DNA from 3 places in the Shewanella sp. 10N.286.51.B8 genome. Region 3 is predicted to be linked to each of the others. Evidence: predicted binding sites of a transcription regulator. Region 3 holds the regulator's gene; each other region holds the start of a gene.
What was found. Region 3 encodes NrdR, which represses ribonucleotide reductase genes. Its sites were predicted from a motif close to AAACACNANATNTNGTGTTT; they were not measured.
Positions count from the first base shown of each region.

Region 1: the regulator NrdR is predicted to act here: its motif matches at 1,852-1,871, upstream of nrdD (anaerobic ribonucleoside-triphosphate reductase).
Region 2: the regulator NrdR is predicted to act here: its motif matches at 3,651-3,670, upstream of nrdA (class 1a ribonucleoside-diphosphate reductase subunit alpha).

Region 1 is NZ_JBFRKG010000049.1:31,990-39,289, reverse strand. It holds gene AB4160_RS17090 (DEAD/DEAH box helicase) at 1-432, opposite strand, end outside; gene rssA (patatin-like phospholipase RssA) at 551-1,525, shown strand; gene nrdD (anaerobic ribonucleoside-triphosphate reductase) at 1,932-4,052, shown strand; gene nrdG (anaerobic ribonucleoside-triphosphate reductase-activating protein) at 4,199-4,672, shown strand; gene AB4160_RS17070 (YibL family ribosome-associated protein) at 4,812-5,168, shown strand; gene ribA (GTP cyclohydrolase II) at 5,255-5,869, shown strand; gene AB4160_RS17060 (hypothetical protein) at 5,898-6,764, shown strand; gene AB4160_RS17055 (VF530 family DNA-binding protein) at 6,883-7,233, opposite strand.
Region 2 is NZ_JBFRKG010000010.1:56,317-63,616, forward strand. It holds gene nrdB (class Ia ribonucleoside-diphosphate reductase subunit beta) at 1-1,102, opposite strand, end outside; gene nrdA (class 1a ribonucleoside-diphosphate reductase subunit alpha) at 1,158-3,446, opposite strand; gene AB4160_RS05915 (HAD family hydrolase) at 3,910-4,578, opposite strand; gene ubiG (bifunctional 2-polyprenyl-6-hydroxyphenol methylase/3-demethylubiquinol 3-O-methyltransferase UbiG) at 4,729-5,454, opposite strand; gene gyrA (DNA gyrase subunit A) at 5,811-7,300, shown strand, end outside.
Region 3 is NZ_JBFRKG010000007.1:217,675-224,974, reverse strand. It holds gene nusB (transcription antitermination factor NusB) at 46-450, opposite strand; gene ribE (6,7-dimethyl-8-ribityllumazine synthase) at 465-944, opposite strand; gene ribBA (bifunctional 3,4-dihydroxy-2-butanone-4-phosphate synthase/GTP cyclohydrolase II) at 1,066-2,169, opposite strand; gene AB4160_RS03740 (riboflavin synthase) at 2,254-2,910, opposite strand; gene ribD (bifunctional diaminohydroxyphosphoribosylaminopyrimidine deaminase/5-amino-6-(5-phosphoribosylamino)uracil reductase RibD) at 2,974-4,128, opposite strand; gene nrdR (transcriptional regulator NrdR) at 4,270-4,719, opposite strand; gene glyA (serine hydroxymethyltransferase) at 4,876-6,132, opposite strand; gene AB4160_RS03720 (DUF3943 domain-containing protein) at 6,455-7,300, opposite strand, start outside.

The DNA of each region.
Region 1 (7,300 bases), on a different contig from region 3:
GTATAAGTGGCGCTGTTGAAGATGATCGGCAATACGCCCAGGTGTTGCCACAATAAAGTGTGGGTCACGAGATAGCGATTTTGCTTGATCGTTAAAGTTCTCGCCACCTAAAATACTAATGGCTTTATATTGGGTATTGGCAACCAGTAAACGTAATTGACCATAGACTTGCTGAGCAAGTTCACGGGTTGGCAATAAAATCAGAACGCGAGGGTCTTTTTTAGAGAGGGCCCTAGTCGATATTACCCGCTGCAAAGCAGGTAATAAAAACGCCAGGGTTTTACCTGAACCGGTTTTAGATGATGCCATTAAATCTTTACCCGCTAGGGCAATTGGCAGGGCTTGCTGCTGAATTTCTGTTGGCTCAGAAATGCCCATATGCTTTAGACTGTCTAGTAAGCGTTTATCTAAAGAAAAATCGGTAAATAACAAAGGTAAATCCCCTAAAAAATGATAGCCAGATATTATAACGTGTAAGCGACTTGATAGCCAACAGCTTAAGCGTAAGATAAGCTACTTAGGTGTGCAAAAATGGTTAAGGGTTTGGTAAATGTCTAAGGCTTCAAAAGAAAATAAATCATCACTTCGTGTTGGGATCGCCCTCGGTAGTGGCGCGGCTAAGGGCTGGGCTCATATTGGGGTGATAAAAGAGCTGGCCGCCATGGGGATCCACCCTGAAAAGATTGCTGGCTGCTCTGTTGGGGCTCTGGTGGGCGCAGCTTATGCTAATGATCATTTAGAAGAGTTACATGAGTGGGTGAGTGGGTTTTCTAGTTGGGATGTTTTAGGCTTAATGGATTTAAGCTGGCGCAAAGGTGGCTTAATCAGTGGTGAAAAAGTATTTGATGTTTTAGCTGGTCGAATAGGCGATCTAAAAATAGAGCAATTGCAAAAGCCGTTTGCGGCAGTGGCGACCGATTTATATTCTGGCCAAGAAATTTGGTTCAAAGAAGGCGATTTACGTCATGCGGTAAGAGCCTCGTGTTCAATGCCGGGCTTTTTACCCCCAGTACAATTGCATGATCGCTGGTTAGTGGATGGCGCAGTGGTAAACCCTGTGCCAGTGTCAATGTGCCGCACCATGGACGTTGATGTAGTGATTGCAGTGGACTTAAATGGTCACCGCCGTAATAGTATGCATATGTTGCCTCAACAAATGACCAGCTGTGCGCCCACTGAAATTGAAAAGCAATTAGTGGCCAAAGAGCCAGAGTCGGCGTTTATGGATCTGCTAGGTAAAGGTAAAGAGTATATAAATAGTTTTTCAGAAAAGTTTTCCACAAGCACGAAATCTCACCCTGGGATGATTGCGGTGATGTCGCAATCAATGGATATTTTAGAGCAGCGCCATAAACGCGCCAGATTAATGGGCGATCCACCGGATGTGTGTTTAGTGCCACAGCTTGCTGATATCGGTACCATGGAGTTTCATCGTGCTGATGAAGCGATAGAAGCAGGCCGTCAATCTGTGCGCCAATCTGCGCATTTAATTTATGCAGCCCTTGGTATTAGCCCAAATGATTAACGCCAATTAAAGCGCTTTGCTTTAATCATACTGATTTTTAACGGTTGAAATGACCTGTTTAAGCATCAATATACCAGTATAAATCTGTGATAACTATTTGTATAAATCTGCGATAACTATTCGTATAAGCCTGCAATTACCAGTTTAAATCTGTAATAAATAGCAATCTATTTATAGGCGTTTCAGCACTCAGTAGCTGCTTTTTATAACCTGGTCAAGTTCAACTTTTCTAAATAGTGTTGAGCTTGGCAGTAATTTTTTTCATTTTGTTCCCCTTCATCAAAACATGATCTAGATCATGGATTTTTAGTGCCTATTATTGCTTAATGCACCATATATTGTGTTTGTTGATAATTATGTGTGGATATATAGTGTTTATATCCTGTGCATAAAAGGAGTAAAAGTAATGCCTGTAGTAATTAAAAGGGACGGTTGTCGTACTCTATTTGATGAGTCGCGGATCAAGGATGCCATTGTTGCAGCAATGGAAACTGCTACAGGTAGTGCTGATGAAGACTATGCTTCAACAGTCGCTTGTGTGATTAGAGATCAAGTTGCTAACGATGAAGAAGTTGAGATCCATCATTTACAAGCTTTAGTTGAAAACTTATTAATGGAAGGTCCTCATAAAGAGGTTGCGCGTCATTATATTGAGTATCGTCACGACCGTGATATTTGCCGTGAAGCCAAAAGTAAATTGAACTGCGAAATTCGTGGTTTGGTTGAACAAAGCGACGCGTCGATTTTAAATGAAAATGCCAATAAAGACGCTAAAGTTATTCCAACTCAACGGGATTTACTTGCTGGCATCGTGGCCAAACATTATGCCAAGTCGCATCTATTGCCAAAAGATATTGTTGCTGCACATGAGTCAGGTCAACTGCATTATCACGACTTAGACTATGCACCATTCTTCCCAATGTTTAACTGCATGCTAATTGATTTAGCTGGCATGTTAACCCATGGTTTTAAAATGGGTAACGCTGAAATTGACACCCCTAAATCAATTTCAACTGCGACTGCAGTAACTGCGCAAATTATTGCCCAAGTGGCTAGCCATATCTATGGCGGCACCACCATTAACCGCATTGATGAAGTATTAGCTGAGTTCGTTCAAAAGAGCTATCAAAAGCAGTTGGTTATCGGTAAAGAGTGGGGCGTAGCAGATGTTGAAGCCTTTGCCATGGCGCAAACTGAAAAAGAATGTTACGACGCATTCCAGTCTTTAGAATATGAAGTAAATACCCTTCATACCGCCAATGGTCAAACGCCATTTGTGACCTTTGGTTTTGGCTTAGGCTCGTGCTGGGAAGCGCGTTTAATTCAAAAGTCGATTCTTAAAGTACGTATGGCAGGTCTAGGTAAAAACCGTAAAACAGCGGTATTCCCAAAACTGGTTTTTGCTATTCGTGATGGCCTAAATCATAAAGCTGCTGATGCTAACTACGATGTGAAGAAGTTAGCATTAGAGTGTGCCACCATGCGCATGTATCCAGATATTCTTAATTATGAACAAGTTGAACGCGTTACTGGTTCATTTAAAACGCCAATGGGTTGTCGTTCATTCTTAGGAACTTATGAAGAAAATGGTGAGTTAATTCATGAAGGGCGTAACAACTTAGGTGTTGTCAGCTTAAACTTACCTAGAATCGCCATTGAAGCCAAGGGCGACGAAACCGCTTTCTTTGCCTTATTAGAACAGAGAATGACACTCGCTCGTAAAGCACTCGATACCCGTATTGCCCGCTTAGTGGGTGTAAAAGCGCGTGTTGCACCAATCCTATATATGGAAGGTGCTTGTGGTGTTCGTTTAAATGCAGATGATGATGTGTCTGAAATCTTTAAAAATGGCCGCGCGTCAATCTCATTAGGCTACATTGGCTTACATGAAACCATTAATGCACTTTATGGTACTGATGAGCACGTGTTTGATAGCGAGCTGTTACGCACTAAAGCCATTGAAATTATCTCAGTGATGAAGCGCGCGACTGAAGCGTGGAAACAAGAAACAGGTTATGGCTTTAGCCTATACAGCACCCCAAGTGAAAACTTATGTAGTCGTTTTTGCCAGCTAGATGCCAAAGAGTTTGGTGTGGTTGCAGGGGTTACTGATAAAGGTTACTACACTAACAGTTTCCATTTAGACGTCGAAAAGAAAGTCAATCCATACGATAAAATTGAGTTTGAATTACCGTACCCAGAAATCACCAATGGTGGCTTTATTTGTTACGGTGAGTTCCCGAACATGCAGCACAATATTGAAGCATTAGAAAACGTCTGGGATTACAGTTACACCAGAGTGCCTTATTACGGTACCAATACCCCAATCGATGAATGTTATGACTGTGGTTACGTTGGTGAGTTTAACTGTACCAGTAAAGGTTTTGTGTGCCCTAAATGTGGCAACCATGAGCCAAGCCGTGTGTCGGTAACCCGTCGTGTATGTGGTTATCTAGGCAGCCCTGATGCAAGACCATTTAACTATGGTAAGCAAGAAGAAGTTAAACGCCGCATTAAGCATTTATAAATAGCAAATTCATGAAGTTAGCAAAGCTAATTCCGTGATTAACCCAACAAGGCGCTTTAAGCGCCTTGTTTTGGTTTGGCCTTAGTGATGCAAATAGGTTTACAGCGTGAGTGTTTACGCGACAATGAGCAGTAAGAGAAGTGATTATGAATTACCATCAGTATTTTCCTATCGATGTGATCAACGGCCCAGGTACCCGCGCGACCTTGTTTGTTTCAGGTTGTGAGCATCAATGCCGTGGTTGTTATAATCAGTCTACTTGGGATCCTCGTTCAGGCCATGAATTTAGCCAAATGATGGAAGATCAAATTATTGCTGATTTAAATGATACTCGTATTAAGCGCCGTGGTTTATCACTTTCTGGTGGCGACCCATTATTCCCAGCTAATCTCGACAGCATTTTGTCTTTGGTTAAACGGGTAAAACAACAATGCCCAGATAAAGACATTTGGCTATGGAGTGGCTACAAGCTCGATCAAATGTCCCTCAAACAACTGCAAGTATTAGACTATGTAGATGTGTTAGTGGATGGCAAGTTCGAGCAAGATTTAGCGGATCCCAGTTTGAAGTGGCGTGGTAGCAGTAATCAAATTATTCATGATTTAGTTCAAATAGATTAACCATAAGCTGCTGTGGATAATGTGTTTCGTCTAACGAACTGTTATACTTCGCCTCCGTAAACGTGTTGGATTGATACAAGTGCTGTGTTTGAGCATGTTATTGTGTCAGTGGCACAATGTTGAAATTTAAGGTAACACAATGAATTTAAAAGAAGAACTGCAAGCATTAAACGATAAAGCAGAAAAGTTTCGCCGTAAACTTGCTGCTGCACAAGCCCGTGAAGATAAAGCGGTTATCATGCAGTTTAAAAAAGAGATCGCGACAGTAACAAAACGTATTGCAAGTTTGAAAAATCAGCAATCACGTCAATTAAACAAAGCCGGTAAAGATGTAAAAGAACTAAAATTTAGTCGTGTGCTGACCAAAGCGGAACAAGCAGACATGGGTAAATTAAAAAAATCAGTTAAAGGATTAGTTGTTGTACATCCAATGACTGCGCTTGGCCGCGAAATGAATATTAAAGCAGTAACTGGTTTTGCCCCAGCAAAATTCTAATCCAGTTTATCCCTATTAGTTATGACGTAAGTCAGTTGCATGGATGATGAGACTCATAAATTGAGCGTTGTCTGAAAGGTTGGTCAATGTCGATTAAATATATCGCCACTTCTAAGTTACCTACGCCTTGGGGCGTATTTGCAATGCATGGTTTTGAAGATACCGAAACCGGTAAAGAACATGTTGCGCTAACGTTTGGTGAGCTAAATGCTAATGAGCCAATGTTAGGTCGTATTCACTCTGAATGTTTAACCGGTGATGCCTTGTTTAGTTTGCGTTGTGATTGTGGTTTTCAGCTGCAAACTGCAATGCAAAATATTGCTGAATTAGGCCAAGGTTTTATTCTTTATTTAAGACAAGAAGGCCGTGGCATTGGTTTACTGAATAAAATCCGAGCCTACGAACTGCAAGATCAAGGTGCCAATACTGTTGAAGCTAACGAACGTTTAGGTTTTGAAGCTGATATGCGTAAGTACGATATGATTGAACCTATGTTAGCTCAAATTGGTGTTAGCAAAGTGAAGTTAATGACCAATAATCCACGTAAAGTGAAGGCCATGCAGGCAGTTGGCATTGAAGTGAGCGAAAGAGTTCCATTGCAAGTGGGCAAAAACCGTTACAATGAAGCATATTTAAAAACCAAATCAACCGAGTTAGGTCATATGATGACAGAACACCATTTTATTGATGACAATAAATAACAGTTGACGAAATAGCGTAGATTAAATCATGTTACTGAGTTGGTTTACTGGTTTTAAAGCAAATCAATTTCCATTATATAAAAGCGCTGTAATAGCTATTGCAGCGTTTTTTGTTGTTCAACCTTGTCAGGCTCAATTTGATGCTGACAACCCCGATCTTTCCCATTATGCTTTTGCAAATTATATTGGCAGCGGGATTTATCGCGCTTCTGGCCAGAGCGCTGCAGTGGCCAATATTCCTTTCGCATTTGATATTGAACAGGCCGATGATCACCTGCTGACCCTAAGGTTGCCAGTTTCATTGGGCTTTTTTAATTACTCTTTTAGTGACTTGCCAGAAGGTGAACTACCCGATGGTGTCGGCACTATGACCATAACCCCAGGGATTGAGTACAAATGGTTTTATGACGAGCAGCTCACCCTAGAAACCTATTTAGATTTGGGCTACGGGCATAACTTTTCAAATTCCAGTAATGTGGGGATTTTCTCTACTGGTTTTTCAGCGTTATATGAATTGGCACAACCCAAATATAATCCGGTGTGGGTTAACCGAATTTATTATGCTGGCTATAAAAGCAGTATCAATGACAGCTCTGATGGCTATTCTGTATTGCAATCTGGCATTGATTTTGGCTTAAATCAACGCTGGGATTGGGGTGAGTATACCGTTGAGCCACGCTTGTTTGTAGCGGGGCGCTGGTATTTCGATAAACTTAAGTTTGTTACCCCAGTGCAAGAAAATGTGCTTACGCAATATTCCTATGAAGTGGGAGTGACATTAGCCTTGTCTAAGCCGTTAGGTTGGGGATGGTTCAGTACAGACCGATTTGGTATGAGTTATCAAACTGATGGGGAGTTACAGGTGTGGCGATTAATTTTTGAATTCCCTATGTAGTTTCATCGGTTACAAAAAAGCCTGATGGTTTAACTAAACTATCAGGCTTTTTTGTACTATTTACCGAATAAACAGGTAGTTAGAGGTTTGTTTCAGACCGCTTGTTTATCAATGGTGTTTATTTGCCCCAAATATCAGCATTAACACCTGCAGTGCATTTATTATTTTGCGCTTTGGACACAGGTTTGGCACCCGAGCCTTGATGAGCCTTTGTCGTTGATTTTGCTGCATCATAAACTTTAGGAGCAGGCAAAGGCAGCTTGTTGGTTTTTAGCCATAAGTATTCAACTTTATCACGGGCCCATTCGGTTTTTCTTAAAAACTTGAGGCTGGATTTAACACTTGGATTATCTTGAAAACAGCGAATATTAATGCGGCTGCCTAATTCTTCCCAGCCATACTTTTCCACTAATTCAGTGACAATAGTTTCTAATTTAATTCCATGAAGAGGATTGTTTGCTTGAGTCATGTACGCAGCTTAATTTACCAATTTGCCGACATTATAACATTGGCTTGCTGATGACGTTAGTGCTGAA
Region 2 (7,300 bases), on a different contig from region 3:
TATCAACAGCTGAATCAATTTGTCCTACTAAGTAAGAAGAGACTTCTACTTCTTGTGGGGCAACTTGTACCGCATCACTTTCAAGCCAGTTTTTCATCCAAGGAAGTGGATTAGTTTGCTCAGCATAAGGCTGTTTTAAATTAACCGCTTTCATGCGCTGGTTAGTAATATATTCAACGTACTGACATAAAATCTGTTCATTTAAGCCAATCATTGAACCGTCTTTAAATAAGTACTGTGCCCACTGCTTTTCTTGTTCTGCAGCTTTATAAAAGATGTCATAGGCTTCTTGCTCACATTCAGCCGCAATTTCACCCATTTCAGGATCGTCTTTTCCACCTTGCATAATATTTAAAATATGCTGAGTACTATTAAGGTGTAATGCTTCATCACGGGCAATCAAACGAATAATTTTTGCATTGCCTTCCATTAAGTTACGTTCAGCAAAAGCAAATGAACATGCAAAGCTAACATAAAAACGAATTGCTTCTAATGCGTTGACTGACATCATGCATAAATACAATGATTTTTTAAGAATACGGCTATTAACGGTAATTTCTTTACCGTTGATGAGGTGCGTGCCTTGTCCGTGTAGATTCATCACTTGGGTTAATTCAATCAAGTCATCATAATATTGAGCGATATCACCGGCCCGTTTTAAGATTTCTTGGTTGACGACGATGTCATCAAAAACTACTGAAGGATCATTAACAATATTACGAATAATATGGGTATATGAACGAGAGTGAATAGTTTCAGAGAAAGACCAAGTTTCAATCCAAGTTTCAAGCTCAGGTAACGACACTAATGGCAATAATGCTACGTTTGGTGAGCGGCCTTGAATTGAATCAAGTAAGGTTTGGTATTTGAGGTTTGAGATAAAAATATGCTTTTCATGCTCAGGTAAACTTTGATAATCGATTTTATCTTTACTTACATCTACTTCTTCCGGACGCCAGAAAAAGGATAATTGTTTTTCAATTAACTTTTCGAACACTTCATATTTTTGTTGATCGTAACGTGCAACGTTAACGGGTTGTCCCATGAACATAGGTTCATACATTGGGTTGTTCGGAGTTTGACAGAAAGTAGAGTAAGCCATTTTTATATCCCAAAAAAGCGGGGAAAACTCCCCGCGTTGATATGCTAATTAGTGATTAAATCTTACAAGCGCCGCTTGCACAACCATCGTCTTCTTTTTCAACGACAGTGATGTCATCAAACTGATCCGATGCACCATCACGGGTGTTGTGATAGTAAAGGGTCTTAACCCCAAGCTTATAAGCGGTGAGCAAATCTTTCAGTAAGGTTTGCATAGGCACTTTTTGATTATCAAATCGTGTCGGGTCGTAATTGGTATTTGATGAGATTGCTTGGTCCACAAACTTCTGCATCAAAGCGACTAACTGTAAGTAACCCTCATTATTTGGCATATTCCAAAGTAATTCATACTTATCTTTAAGTTCATCAAAGTCAGGTACAACTTGCTTTAATTGACCATCTTTACTGGCTTTAACACTGATCAGGCCACGTGGTGGTTCAATGCCATTGGTTGCATTAGAAATTTGCGATGATGTTTCAGACGGCATTAATGCCGAAAGAGTGGAGTTACGCAGGCCGTGCTGTTTAATATCGGCACGTAAACCTTCCCAATCCATGTGTAATGGCTCGTCACAAATTTTATCCAAGTCACGTTTATAGGTATCAATGGGTAAAATACCTTGAGCGTACGTTGTTTCATTGAACAAAGGACATGCGCCTTGCTCTTTTGCTAAATTGTTTGATGCTTTCAATAAGTAAAATTGAATTGCTTCAAAGGTTTTATGGGTCAAGTTATTACCTGAGCCATCAGAATATTTCATGCCATTCTTAGCAAGGTAATTAGCGAAGTTAATCACACCTATGCCTAGAGTACGACGATTCATAGAACCAAGTTGCGCTGAAATGATTGGGTAATCTTGATAATCAAGCAAGTTATCTAATGCACGTACTGCTAAGTCAGCTAATGGTTCTAGCTCTGATAAATCTTTGATAGCACCAAGGTTTAATGCTGATAATGTACAAAGGGCAATCTCACCATTTGGATCATCAATATTCTTCAACGGTTTAGTTGGCAAGGCGATTTCTAAACAAAGGTTTGATTGCTTAATTGGCGCAACTTGCGGATCAAATGGGCTGTGAGTATTGCAGTGATCAACATTTTGAATGTAGATTCGGCCTGTTGATGCACGCTCTTGCATCATCAATGAAAATAATTCAACTGCTTTAATCTCTTTACGACGAATGCTTAAGTCAGCTTCATACTGAAGGTATAGACGTTCAAATTCGTCTTGATCAGCGAAGAAAGCGTCGTATAAACCTGGCACATCAGATGGGCTGAATAGGCTGATGTTTTGACCTTTGATTAAACGTTGGTACATCAATTTGTTTAGCTGTACACCGTAATCAAGATGGCGAACACGGTTGTCTTCAACACCACGGTTATTTTTAAGTACCAGTAACGATTCAACTTCTAAATGCCATAACGGGTAGAATAGGGTAGCTGCACCACCACGTACGCCGCCTTGAGAGCACGATTTAACCGCTGTTTGAAAGTATTTGTAAAATGGTAAGCAACCGGTATGGAATGCTTCACCACCGCGAATAGGGCTACCTAATGCACGGATACGACCGGCATTGATCCCAATACCTGCGCGTTGACTAACGTATTTTACAATTGAAGATGCGGTCGCATTGATAGAGTCAAGGCTGTCGTCACATTCAATTAAAACACATGAGCTAAATTGACGTGTCGGAGTACGTACACCTGCCATGATTGGGGTTGGTAAAGAAATCTTAAATGTTGAAGCCGCGTCATAAAAACGTTTGATGTAATCTAAACGGGTGTCTTTTGGGTAACGCGCAAATAAACAAGCTGCCACTAAAATATACAGGAACTGAGCACTTTCATAAATTTCGTTAGTGACGCGGTTTTGAACTAGGTATTTGCCTTCAAGCTGTTTAACTGCAGCATAAGAAAAGTTCATATCGCGCCAGTGGTCAATATAACCATCTAAAATGGTTAATTCTTCTGACGTGTAATCTTCTAAAATATGCTTATCGTATTTGCCAAGTTCAACCAAGCGAGTGACTTGATCAACTAACTTCGGTGGCTCAAATTGGCCAAAAGCTTTTTTACGTAAATGAAAAACAGCAAGTCTTGCAGCGAGGAATTGATAATCAGGCGCTTCTGGTGAGATTAAGTCTGCTGCTGCTTTAATAATGGTTTCGTGGATTGCTTCAGTTGGAATACCGTCAAAGAATTGTAGATGAGAACGTAATTCAACTTCTGAGACTGAAACGTTTTTCAATCCTTTAGCTGCCCACTCGATAACGCGATGAATTTTGTCTAAATCGATTGTTTCGCGTTCGCCACTGCGTTTTGTGACTGTCATATTGCTGTTCATTAAAAAAGCCTTGATTGTAAAATAGTTTGCGTGATTTAAATTTTGGATCTTTTTTAATCGTCTCGTTTACGATCGCCATTAAATCACAATACGTTCCCTTGTAAGTTGATCATCCATAAGCACTAACAACGTAATATATCCAAGAAATACGAGTGTTATTTGAAGACCCAAAGCAGAAAAAGCCTTGTGTCTTGTTCTGATGTCACACACAAGATATGGTGTTTAATTAAAACTTACATACAAGATAGTGAGGTTTGGGGCGATTTGCAAGCAGCAATTTAGTGAATAAGTTGTGGATATCTTATGTATAGTGGCCAATGTTAGTGAAGGCTAACCTGCTAGGTCAAAATACACGATATTTTGTTGGTTAAGATTAATATTTAGCCGAAAAAAAACGTGAGCTCGATCGCTACAATATTCGGCGATCGATTGTTTTGTTAACAAAATTATTTGCTATTTATATTTAAGATTTGTTAAGGAAAGCCTGATGTAAGTCGGCAACCTTGCTGAACTGAAAATCACTCGGCCATTCATTGGGTTTATCTTGCTCTGACAAATAACCCCATAATGCGATAGCGCCTTTCATCCCAGCATTACGGGCGGCAATTAAATCCCTTTCAGCATCACCTATATATAGGATGTCCTGTGGCAGGCAATTAATTTGCTGGGCAGCAAGTAACATTGGCGCGGTATGTGGTTTGGAGTGCTGGGTGGAGTCACCACTGATAATCGCAGTGAGTTTGTGCTCGATGTTTAAGGCCTTAACCAATGGCCGAGTAAAACGGGCTTGTTTATTAGTAACAACACCATAAGGGATGTCACGTTGCTCTAATAACAACAGAAAATCATCAAAACCGCTAAATAATGATGCTTTTTCACCATTGACCCGTTGGTAATGCACTAACAAAGCTTGCTGAACTTCGATTTGTAACTCATGGGAAAGCTCAGGTATACCGGCTTTTACAAGCGCCAAACTACCATGGGAGGCAGCAGAGCGTAAGTTATCAATACTTTTACTAGCGATACCGCGCTCTTGCAAACTTAAATTTAATGCATGGACAAGATCTGGGGCTGTATCAGCTAATGTACCGTCTAAATCAAAGAGTACACCTTTAATCTTGTTCATAGTTATCCTAAGCGTGCTGAAGTTATTAGCGATTACTTAATCCGATTATGAATTAAGTGAAGGATTAAAGTAGTAATGTCATTGATTCACTGCAGTATTACTACTTTAATATTGTTCTACTATTTATGGCTGGCTATTAAAGATGACGATGTGATACTAATCAGCTTTTTGGGTGGCGATCATATAATTAACGTCAACTTTATTCGTGTACTTATATACACCCGTTAAAGGATTAAAGCTTATCCCAAGAGCATCACGGCAATGAAGCTCTGTTTGGTCAACCAAATTGATTAACTCAGACGGTTTAATGAACTTACTGTGGTCATGCGTGCCAACTGGCAGCATCTTTAAAACATATTCAGCGCCAACAATTGCTTGAATATATGACATCAGGTTACGGTTAATGGTTGAAAAGAACACATAACCGTTAGGTTTAATCATATCGCAGCATGCTTTAATCACTGATAATGGGTCAGGGACGTGCTCTAACATCTCCATGCATGTGACCACATCATAATAGCCTTGATGTTGCTGTGCATGTTCTTCTGCGGTCATGGTTTGATATTGGATATCGATGCCAGTTTCTAATGCATGCAGTTTAGCCACTTCAATTTGCGCTTCACCCATGTCTAAACCTGTTACATTGGCACCAATTTTAGCCATGCTTTCTGACAAAATACCACCACCACAACCGATATCTAATACTTGCTTACCAAAAATACCACCACTGGTTTGATCGATATAATTAAGGCGTAATGGGTTAAGTTGATGCAAAGGCTTGAAACTGCCATTAGGATCCCACCAAGACTGGGCCATTTGGGCAAATTTTTCTATTTCTTGATGATCTACATTTTGCGGCGTGGTTTGTTCTTGGTTAGACATGTCGAGAACCCATTAATTATTAGTATTTATTGCAGGTATTATAACCATTGGATTGAATAAACATAGTGAGATGAAGCAAGATTTCACTTTGGTTGACGGAATATTGCTCAATGTCTGCCCATAAAAACGACATCAGTATTTTATGGGGCAATTTATCAAAATGAAATACGCAAATAATGTAATAGAGATAGTTGAATTTAAAGATTTTTTGACAGCTTTTATCCTCGCGTTAATATTTCCTTGTTCTAGGGTCTAGCCTCTTTAAATATCTGTGTTAGAATGCCAAATCACGTTTTTGAGCTACACAATAAAATGGAATAATTATTGTGCGCTAATTTTAGGGGAACGAGCAGTTTATGACTGATCTGGCATCATCAATTTCGCCAATTAACATCGAAGACGAACTAAAGAATTCATATTTAGATTATGCAATGAGTGTAATCGTAGGTCGTGCATTACCTGACGTTCGTGATGGGTTAAAACCTGTTCACCGTCGTGTGTTATTTGCCATGAACGAGTTGAAAAACGACTTCAATAAGCCTTATAAAAAATCAGCTCGTGTTGTTGGTGACGTAATTGGTAAATATCACCCACATGGTGACACGGCCGTGTACGATACGATTGTTCGTATGGCACAACCATTCTCAATGCGTTACACGCTCGTTGACGGCCAAGGTAACTTTGGTTCTGTTGATGGCGATTCAGCAGCGGCGATGCGTTATACCGAAATTCGTATGCGTAAGTTGGCACATTCTTTATTAGCTGACTTAGAAAAAGAAACCGTAGATTTTGTACCTAACTATGATGGTACTGAATTTATCCCAGCGGTTTTACCTACTCGTGTACCAACATTATTAATTAATGGTTCGTCTGGTATTGCGGTTGGTATGGCAACAAATATCCCGCCACATAACATTTCAGAAGTGATTAAAGGCTGTTTAGCATTAATTGAAGAACCTGAGTTATCTATTGAGCAATTAATGGATTACATCCCAGGTCCTGATTTCCCGACAGCAGCCAGCATTAATGGTCGTAAAGGGATCATTGACGCGTATAAGACCGGTCGTGGCCGTGCGATTATGCGCTCAAAAGCTGAAATTGAAGACAATAATGGCCGTGAGCGTATTATTGTTACTGAAATCCCATATCAGGTTAACAAAGCCCGCTTGATCGAAAAGATTGCTGAGCTTGTTAAAGATAAAAAGATTGAAGGTATTACTGGTCTACGTGATGAATCTGATAAAGACGGTATGCGCATCGTTATCGAGATCAAACGTGGCGAAGTCGGTGAAGTTGTTTTAAACAACTTATATGCGCAAACTCAAATGCAATGTTCTTTTGGTATTAACATGGTGGCATTGACCAATGGTCAGCCTAAACTGTTTAACCTGAAAGAAATGCTAGAGTGCTTCATTCTTCACCGTCGTGAAGTGGTGACGCGCCGTACTGTATTTGAATTACGTAAAGCCCGTGAACGTGCTCATATTCTTGAAGCATTGGCTATTGCATTAGCTAACATCGATCCAATCATTGCACTAATTAAAGAATCGCCAACCCCTGCGGAAGCGAAAGTAAAATTAGTGGCACAAGGTTGGGATCTTGGTAACGTTCAAGGCATGCTTGAAAAAGCCGGTGATGATGCTGCTCGACCTGAATGGTTAGAGCCAGAGTATGGTATCCGTGAAGGCAAGTACTTCCTGACTGAGCAACAAGCACAAGCTATTCTTGAGCTACGTTTACATCGCCTAACAGGTTTAGAGCACGAGAAGATTCTTTCAGAATACGAAGAGTTACTTGAGTTCATTGCAAGCTTATTATTCATTCTTCGTAGTCCTGAGCGCTTGAT
Region 3 (7,300 bases):
AGCGTTACATACAAAAACGGTATCCGAAGATACCGTTTTCATTCATTACTTACGAGTAACAAGCTTATCTAGCATACCATTGACAAACTTATGACTATCGTCAGCACCAAACGCTTTCGCTAATTCGATACCTTCGTTAATGGCCACTTTATATGGCACATCTTTACGATAAGTTAATTCATAAGCTGCTAAACGCACAATGGCTTTCTCAACGGGTGATACATCTTCAATATCACGATCTAAATGAGGCTTTAGCAGATCATCAAGTTGAGTTGCTTTCGTGGCTACACCTGATAGCAATTCACGAAAATAAGCTACATCAACACCGTTAATGTTTTGTTCAGTTAAAAATTCATGTTCAACATCAGCAACATTGTTCTTGCTTAACTGCCATGAATAAATAGCTTGAACAGCTAAACGGCGTGCCTTGCGGCGCTCTGAAGGCTTCATTACTTTTCCTACTACTATACTAACTGTTGTTCTAATTCTTGCAGAACGTTAACCATTTCTAGTAAACCAAGTGCAGCTTCAGTGCCCTTGTTACCAGCTTTAGTACCAGAGCGTTCAATTGCTTGCTCGATGGTATCAGTGGTTAAAACGCCAAATGAAACTGGGATATCATACTCTAAAGCGACTTGAGCAAGACCCTTGTTACATTCACCAGCAACTAAATCAAAATGCGGAGTACCACCACGAATTACTGCACCAAGTGCAACAATACCGTCAAACTTTCCACTAGCAGCAATTCGACGTGCAGCAAGTGGTAATTCAACAGCGCCAGGAACACGAACAACAGTAATGTTGTCGTCATTTACCTGACCTAAACGTTTTAGTGTGTCTAATGCGCCATCAAGCAGACTCTCAACAAGAAAACTATTGAAACGCGATACTACGATCGCCACTTTGGCATTTTTTGCTTCGATATTACCTTCAACTACGATCATTATCTTACCTAAATTAGCTAAAGCACCCGGCTCTGGGCAAAAGTGGCGGTATAATACCACAGCCAAATGCCCTGAGTCCTGTGCAATTATTGATAAATGTTAACTTCACTAAGTTAGTGAATTATTCTGCAATATAATCAGTTACTTCTAAACCGAACCCTGATAGAGAGTGATAACGCTTGGGTGAACTTAATAAACGCATTTTGCTCACACCTAAATTTGAAAGAATTTGCGAGCCAACACCGACTTGGCGCGAGGTTCCTTGCCATTTAGCAGCTGTAGGCGCTTGACCGTTATCTTCCGCTTCAAAGGCTTTGACCTTGGCGAGCATGTCACTTGAATGCTCGTGATTCGCCAACAGTACTAATACACCACCATCTGATGCAATACGCTCCATGGCGTTTTCAAGTGGCCAGCTACGTTTTTGATCGCGTTCAGAGTGGAATAAGTCATTAAAGGTATTTTGTAAATGTACCCGTACTAGGCAGTTTTCTTCAACGTCACCTTTCAATAAGGCATAGTGTAGCTGATTATCGATGGTGTCTCTGAAAGTCACCATATTGAACTCACCAAAACGCGTTGGCAATTTACATTCAGCTTCACGCACAACCGTGGTTTCTTTGGTGTTGCGGTATTCAATTAAATCGGCAATGGTGCCCATTTTAATACCGTGCTTTTCACTAAAGATTTCAAGATCTGGACAACGGGCCATAGTGCCATCATCATTAAGAATTTCAACTATCACGCCAGATGGCTCGCAGCCTGCAAGACGGGCTAAATCACAACCCGCTTCTGTGTGACCGGCGCGAATTAACACCCCGCCATCTTGTGCCATAAGTGGAAAAATATGACCAGGCTGAACTAAATCTGATGCTTTAGCATCTTTAGCAACAGCCGCTTGAACGGTTACAGCGCGATCATGGGCTGAAATGCCCGTTGTGACCCCCGTTGCCGCTTCAATGGAAACGGTAAAATTTGTTGAGAACTGAGCATTATTGTTGGTAACCATTAACGGCAAGTTCAGTTGCTGGCAACGCTCTTTAGTCATGGTTTGGCAAATCAGTCCACGGCCAAAGGTCGCCATAAAATTAATGGCCTCTGGCGTCACCTTATCGGCCGCCATGATAAGATCACCTTCGTTCTCTCTGTCTTCATCGTCCATCAAGATAACCATCTTACCTTGACGAATGTCTTCGATGATCTCTTCTATACTATGTAATGCCATTGCTAAGACCTTTATATTGTTTTGTCTATATCAGCGATATAGAGTAAATATGCTCCGGTAATAATATTTACCAGTAATAATCAGTTATCGCATAAATCCAGCACTTGCCAACAATTCCATTGTGACACCACTTTCAGTGGCTGGCTTTTGTTCTACTTTCATTAAGCGTTCAAGATAACGTGCAATAAGGTCAACTTCGATGTTGACGCTATGACCCGCTTGTAAAGCTAATAAGGTGGTTTCAGCTGCAGTGTGAGGCACTATGGTTAATCTGAATCTGTGCTGATCAACTTCATTTACCGTTAAGCTAACGCCATCAATGGTGATCGAACCTTTATGAGCAATATAACGAGATAACTCAGCGGGAGCTGCCAGCCAAAACTCAATGGCTTGGCCACGCACAAGGCGCTGCTCCACTGTGGCAATACCATCCACATGACCGCTAACCATATGGCCGCCTAATCGGGTCGTTGGGGTCACCGCTTTTTCAAGGTTTACTTTTTGACCGACGTTATATTTAGCAAATCCGGTTAAGGCAACGGTTTCAGCAGAAATATCTGCAACATAACCATCTGCTAAACATTGTACTACGGTTAAACACACCCCATTAGTGGCAATACTGTCACCCAGTTTTACATCGGTTAAGTCGAGCTTGCCACTGGCTACAGTCAAACGAATATCATCGCCTTTACGCTCAACTTTTCTTAATGTACCTAGTGCTTCAATAATCCCAGTAAACATATTTACTCACTTGTTATCTTTTGGGCCACGCTTAGCATCGACCGATAGACAAAATTGCATTAGTTAATTCGCTGGCGAATTAAGCTTTAAAATCAGTCGTTGGTCTGTACCAATTCTGCGACAATCCGTTAATTGTACATCAGGAATCTGATCCATAGTTTGATAGTCGTCTAATTGCATCAAATTGCGTCCATGACTGCCTAATATTTTCATTGCTTGGTACAAATAAAGTGTATCAGCTAATTTACTTTGAATAACACTACCAGCAACGCTGGCACCAGCCTCGACTAATACTGAGTTACAATGCTGGCCTAAGTGTGTAAATAAAGCATGCAAATCAACTCGTCCATCGTTATTAGCCGCTATTGTGATAAAGCTAACATGGGACTTAAAATCTTGTTTTACTTCTGCTGGATAGTCGACACAAGACACCAGCAAAATCGGCGTTTCAATAGTAAACATTTTATAGTCGGCAGTCAGCCTTGCTTTACTATCAAGCACCACTCTTAAAGGCTGTTGAAGGTCAGACTCAGCAAGGCTGTTTTGTACACTAGCCAATTGCTCGTAGCGCACATTCAAAGAGGGGTCGTCAGCTAACACAGTTTCAACGCCAGTCACTAGCGCGCAATGACGGGCGCGCAGCTTTTGCACATCGGCTCTGGCTTCGGGGCCGGTTATCCACTTTGATACCCCATTCGATAGCGCGGTTTTACCATCCAAACTGGCTGCCAGCTTAATGGTGATTTCAGGTAATCCCGTAGTCATGCGTTTCATAAAGCCGATATTAAGTTGGCTTGCCGCAGCTGTTAGCAAACCCACATCAACTTTAATACCTGCCGCTTCAAGCATGCTAACGCCATTACCCGCCACTTGCGGATTCGCATCCATTTGCGCAATCACCACTCGCTTCACTTTGGCTGCAATTAATGCCTTAGCACATGGCGGGGTTTTGCCATAATGACTGCAGGGTTCAAGGGTGACATAGGCTGTAGCTTGAGGGAGTAGCTGTTGTAATTGTCGATTTTCGACATCTTTTAAGGCGTGAATTTCGGCGTGGGGGCCACCCGCTTTAATATGATAGCCTTGACCAATGATCTCGCCATTGGCGACAATCACACAACCCACATTAGGATTTGGACGTGTGGTATAACGGCCTTTTTCAGCTAATGAAATAGCAAGGCTCATCATTTCAATATCACATTTTGACCACTGAGACATAAAGACCTTCTAGAAACTAAAAAGCAGTCATTAAAATTCAGAACTGCTAAATAAGGTTAATCATTGGCAAGAATACAAAGTGCCAATACCAACAAATGTAAGACTGCAATTAATTAAAGACGGCAATAAAAATAAGCTAGATTATTTTTGCAGCTTGGCGATGGCTTCACCGAATTGGGAAACATCTTCAAAGGCGCGATAAACTGAAGCAAAACGGATATAGGCAACTTTATCTAGGATCATCAATTGATCCATCATCAAATTACCAATCATGGCCGAATCAATTTCACGCTCACCTGTTGCTCTAAGAGTGGACTTAATCTTACTTAACGCTTGCTCAATTTGATCGATTGAAACTGGGCGTTTTTCAACAGCCCGAAGCATGCCGCCACGCAGCTTATCTTCATCAAATGGTTGGCGAGTGCCATCTTGCTTGATCACCCGCGGCATGACTAATTCGGCGCCTTCAAAAGTGGTGAAGCGTTCATGACACTCAGTACATTCCCGGCGACGGCGCACTTGATGGCCTTCAGCCACGAGTCTTGAATCAATAACTTTCGTATCTGTCGCGCTACAAAATGGGCAATGCATATCCGCTCCTGAAATAAAAAACAAAATGGCCGTAAGCACTGAGTACTTACGACCATTGAAGTTTATCCTATTTACTTTACAAGGTTAACCTTATCGAAAAGATTATCCGCGTTAGTTAAATAGATCATTGTTTATGTTAATCAATCTCGGTTGACATTAACCGTAAACTGGGAACTTAGCGCATAATTCAAGCACTTGGTTTTTAACGCGCTCAATAGTAGCTTCGTTAGTGATGTCATCTAACACATCACACATCCAGTTAGTTAACTCTACAGATTCAGTTTCAGTGAAACCGCGGCGGGTAATAGCAGGAGAGCCAATACGTAAACCAGACGTCACAAACGGTGAACGTGGATCATTTGGTACTGAGTTTTTGTTAACTGTGATATTTGCATGACCTAGCGCAGCATCTGCGTCTTTACCAGTGATATCCTTGTTGATTAAATCAAGTAAGAATAAATGGTTATCGGTGCCACCAGAAACAACATTGTAGCCACGCTCAATGAAGGTTTTCGCCATCACTTTCGCATTAGCAACCACTTGCTCTTGATAAGTGGTAAATTCAGGGTCTAATGCTTCTTTAAATGCTACCGCTTTGGCTGCAATAACGTGCATTAATGGGCCACCTTGGCCACCAGGGAATACTGCAGAGTTTAGTTTTTTATAGATAGCTTCATCGTTAATGGCAGATAAAATCAAACCACCACGAGGGCCCGCTAGGGTTTTATGGGTAGTGGTTGTCACAACGTGTGCGTGTGGTAGCGGATTCGGGTAGATACCCGCAGCCACAAGACCGGCAACGTGCGCCATATCAACAAATAAGTAAGCACCTACTTTATCAGCGATTTCGCGGAATTTGCCCCAATCTATGATCCCAGAGTAAGCAGAAAAACCAGCAATGATCATTTTGGGTTTATGCTCAACGGCTAAACGCTCAACTTCTGCGTAGTCAATTTTACCTGTTACTTCATCAATGCCGTACTGTACCGCATTGTATAACTTGCCAGAAAAGCTAACGTGAGAACCATGAGTCAAGTGACCACCATGGGCTAAACTCATACCTAAAACAGTATCACCGCCTTGAAGCAGTGCCATGAAAACAGCTGAGTTTGCTTGAGAACCAGAATGTGGTTGTACGTTAGCGTATGTAGCGCCGAATAATTCTTTTGCACGAGAAATAGCTAACTCTTCTGCAATATCCACATGCTCACAACCACCGTAATAACGCTTACCAGGGTAACCTTCTGCATACTTGTTAGTTAGCTGTGAACCTTGAGCTTCAAGAACACGTGGGCTGGTATAGTTTTCTGATGCGATTAATTCAATGTGCTCTTCTTGGCGACGAGTCTCATCTTCAATTGCTGCAAATAGTTGTGGATCATAATCTGCGATATTCATAGCTTTCTTTAGCATTGCTCACTCCAGCTGTTAATTCTTATAGTAGGGTTGCGCGGTATGATACAGCGCAATTGATCACAATCCCAGCATTTGAAACATGAAATTACTTGCAATTCATTATGAGTACCATTTGCCATCTATAAATTTTCAGCTGCAGCAGCTTTCAGTAATTGTATTTCATAGAAAAATCCAAATTAACTCTTAGTTTCATAACCTTGTGACAATTTTAAGAAAACTCTTTTCTAAAATATTAATCAGCAAAATATTTAAGCTCTACAGCTCAATTTATCACAAAAACTAGATAGTCTAATCTATGATACAGGCAATGATTTATCGGCTAATATTGATAAGTAAAGTGAATACTACTGCGACTTTCTGTTTCATCATTTCGATTGGCAATGGCCAAGTTTTCAATTCCGGTTAATGTGCCACTTCGATCGATACGTTCATGGTGAATACTGATACTCATAGTATTCGTTAAAGGAACATCGAGATAAACTTCATACCTATCACGTGCATCTTTAAAATCTAGGTCACTGACGTTTGGATTCCAATCACTGCTTCGATTAAACTCATTATCATCTATAGAGTCCCAGCGTTGACTTTGAAACTTAACCCCGAGCAACAATTCTTTATAATTCGCCTCTAGTGCTAATTTGGCTGTATGGCCTAAAGCATATCCATAGCCACCTTCCCAAAGCACCGATTTTGTCCCCCAAAAATGGCCTCCATTTTGGCGATAATCTTTTGTTGCAAAGGGTTTCACCATACTAAAATCACCAAACAGGTCGCCTCTGATACTTATCGAAACATCATCAACAAACCATTGCGTTCCAGCAGATACACCAATCACATTGATTGCTGCGTAAAAATCTTCCTCTTCATCTTGACCCAGACTGCTATATTCCAGCCCCATGGATGGGCCAATAAACCAAGTCTGGCGTCTATTTTCAGAATCTAATATGGTATTAACATCGCTCGTCCAGCCACCTAAAAAAATCGAAGAATCCATTTGCCAATCTTCAATTCCTTCGTTAGAAATCCCCAGTTCCATGTTTAAATCGACCTGGCTAGGTGTCGCAGATAAAGCATCATATTTACCTTGAACACTATCAATACTCGCCTCTAATCCCAATATTAAAGAAGTAGTAGAAATATCAGCCTGCTTTTTGCTGGAGTACAT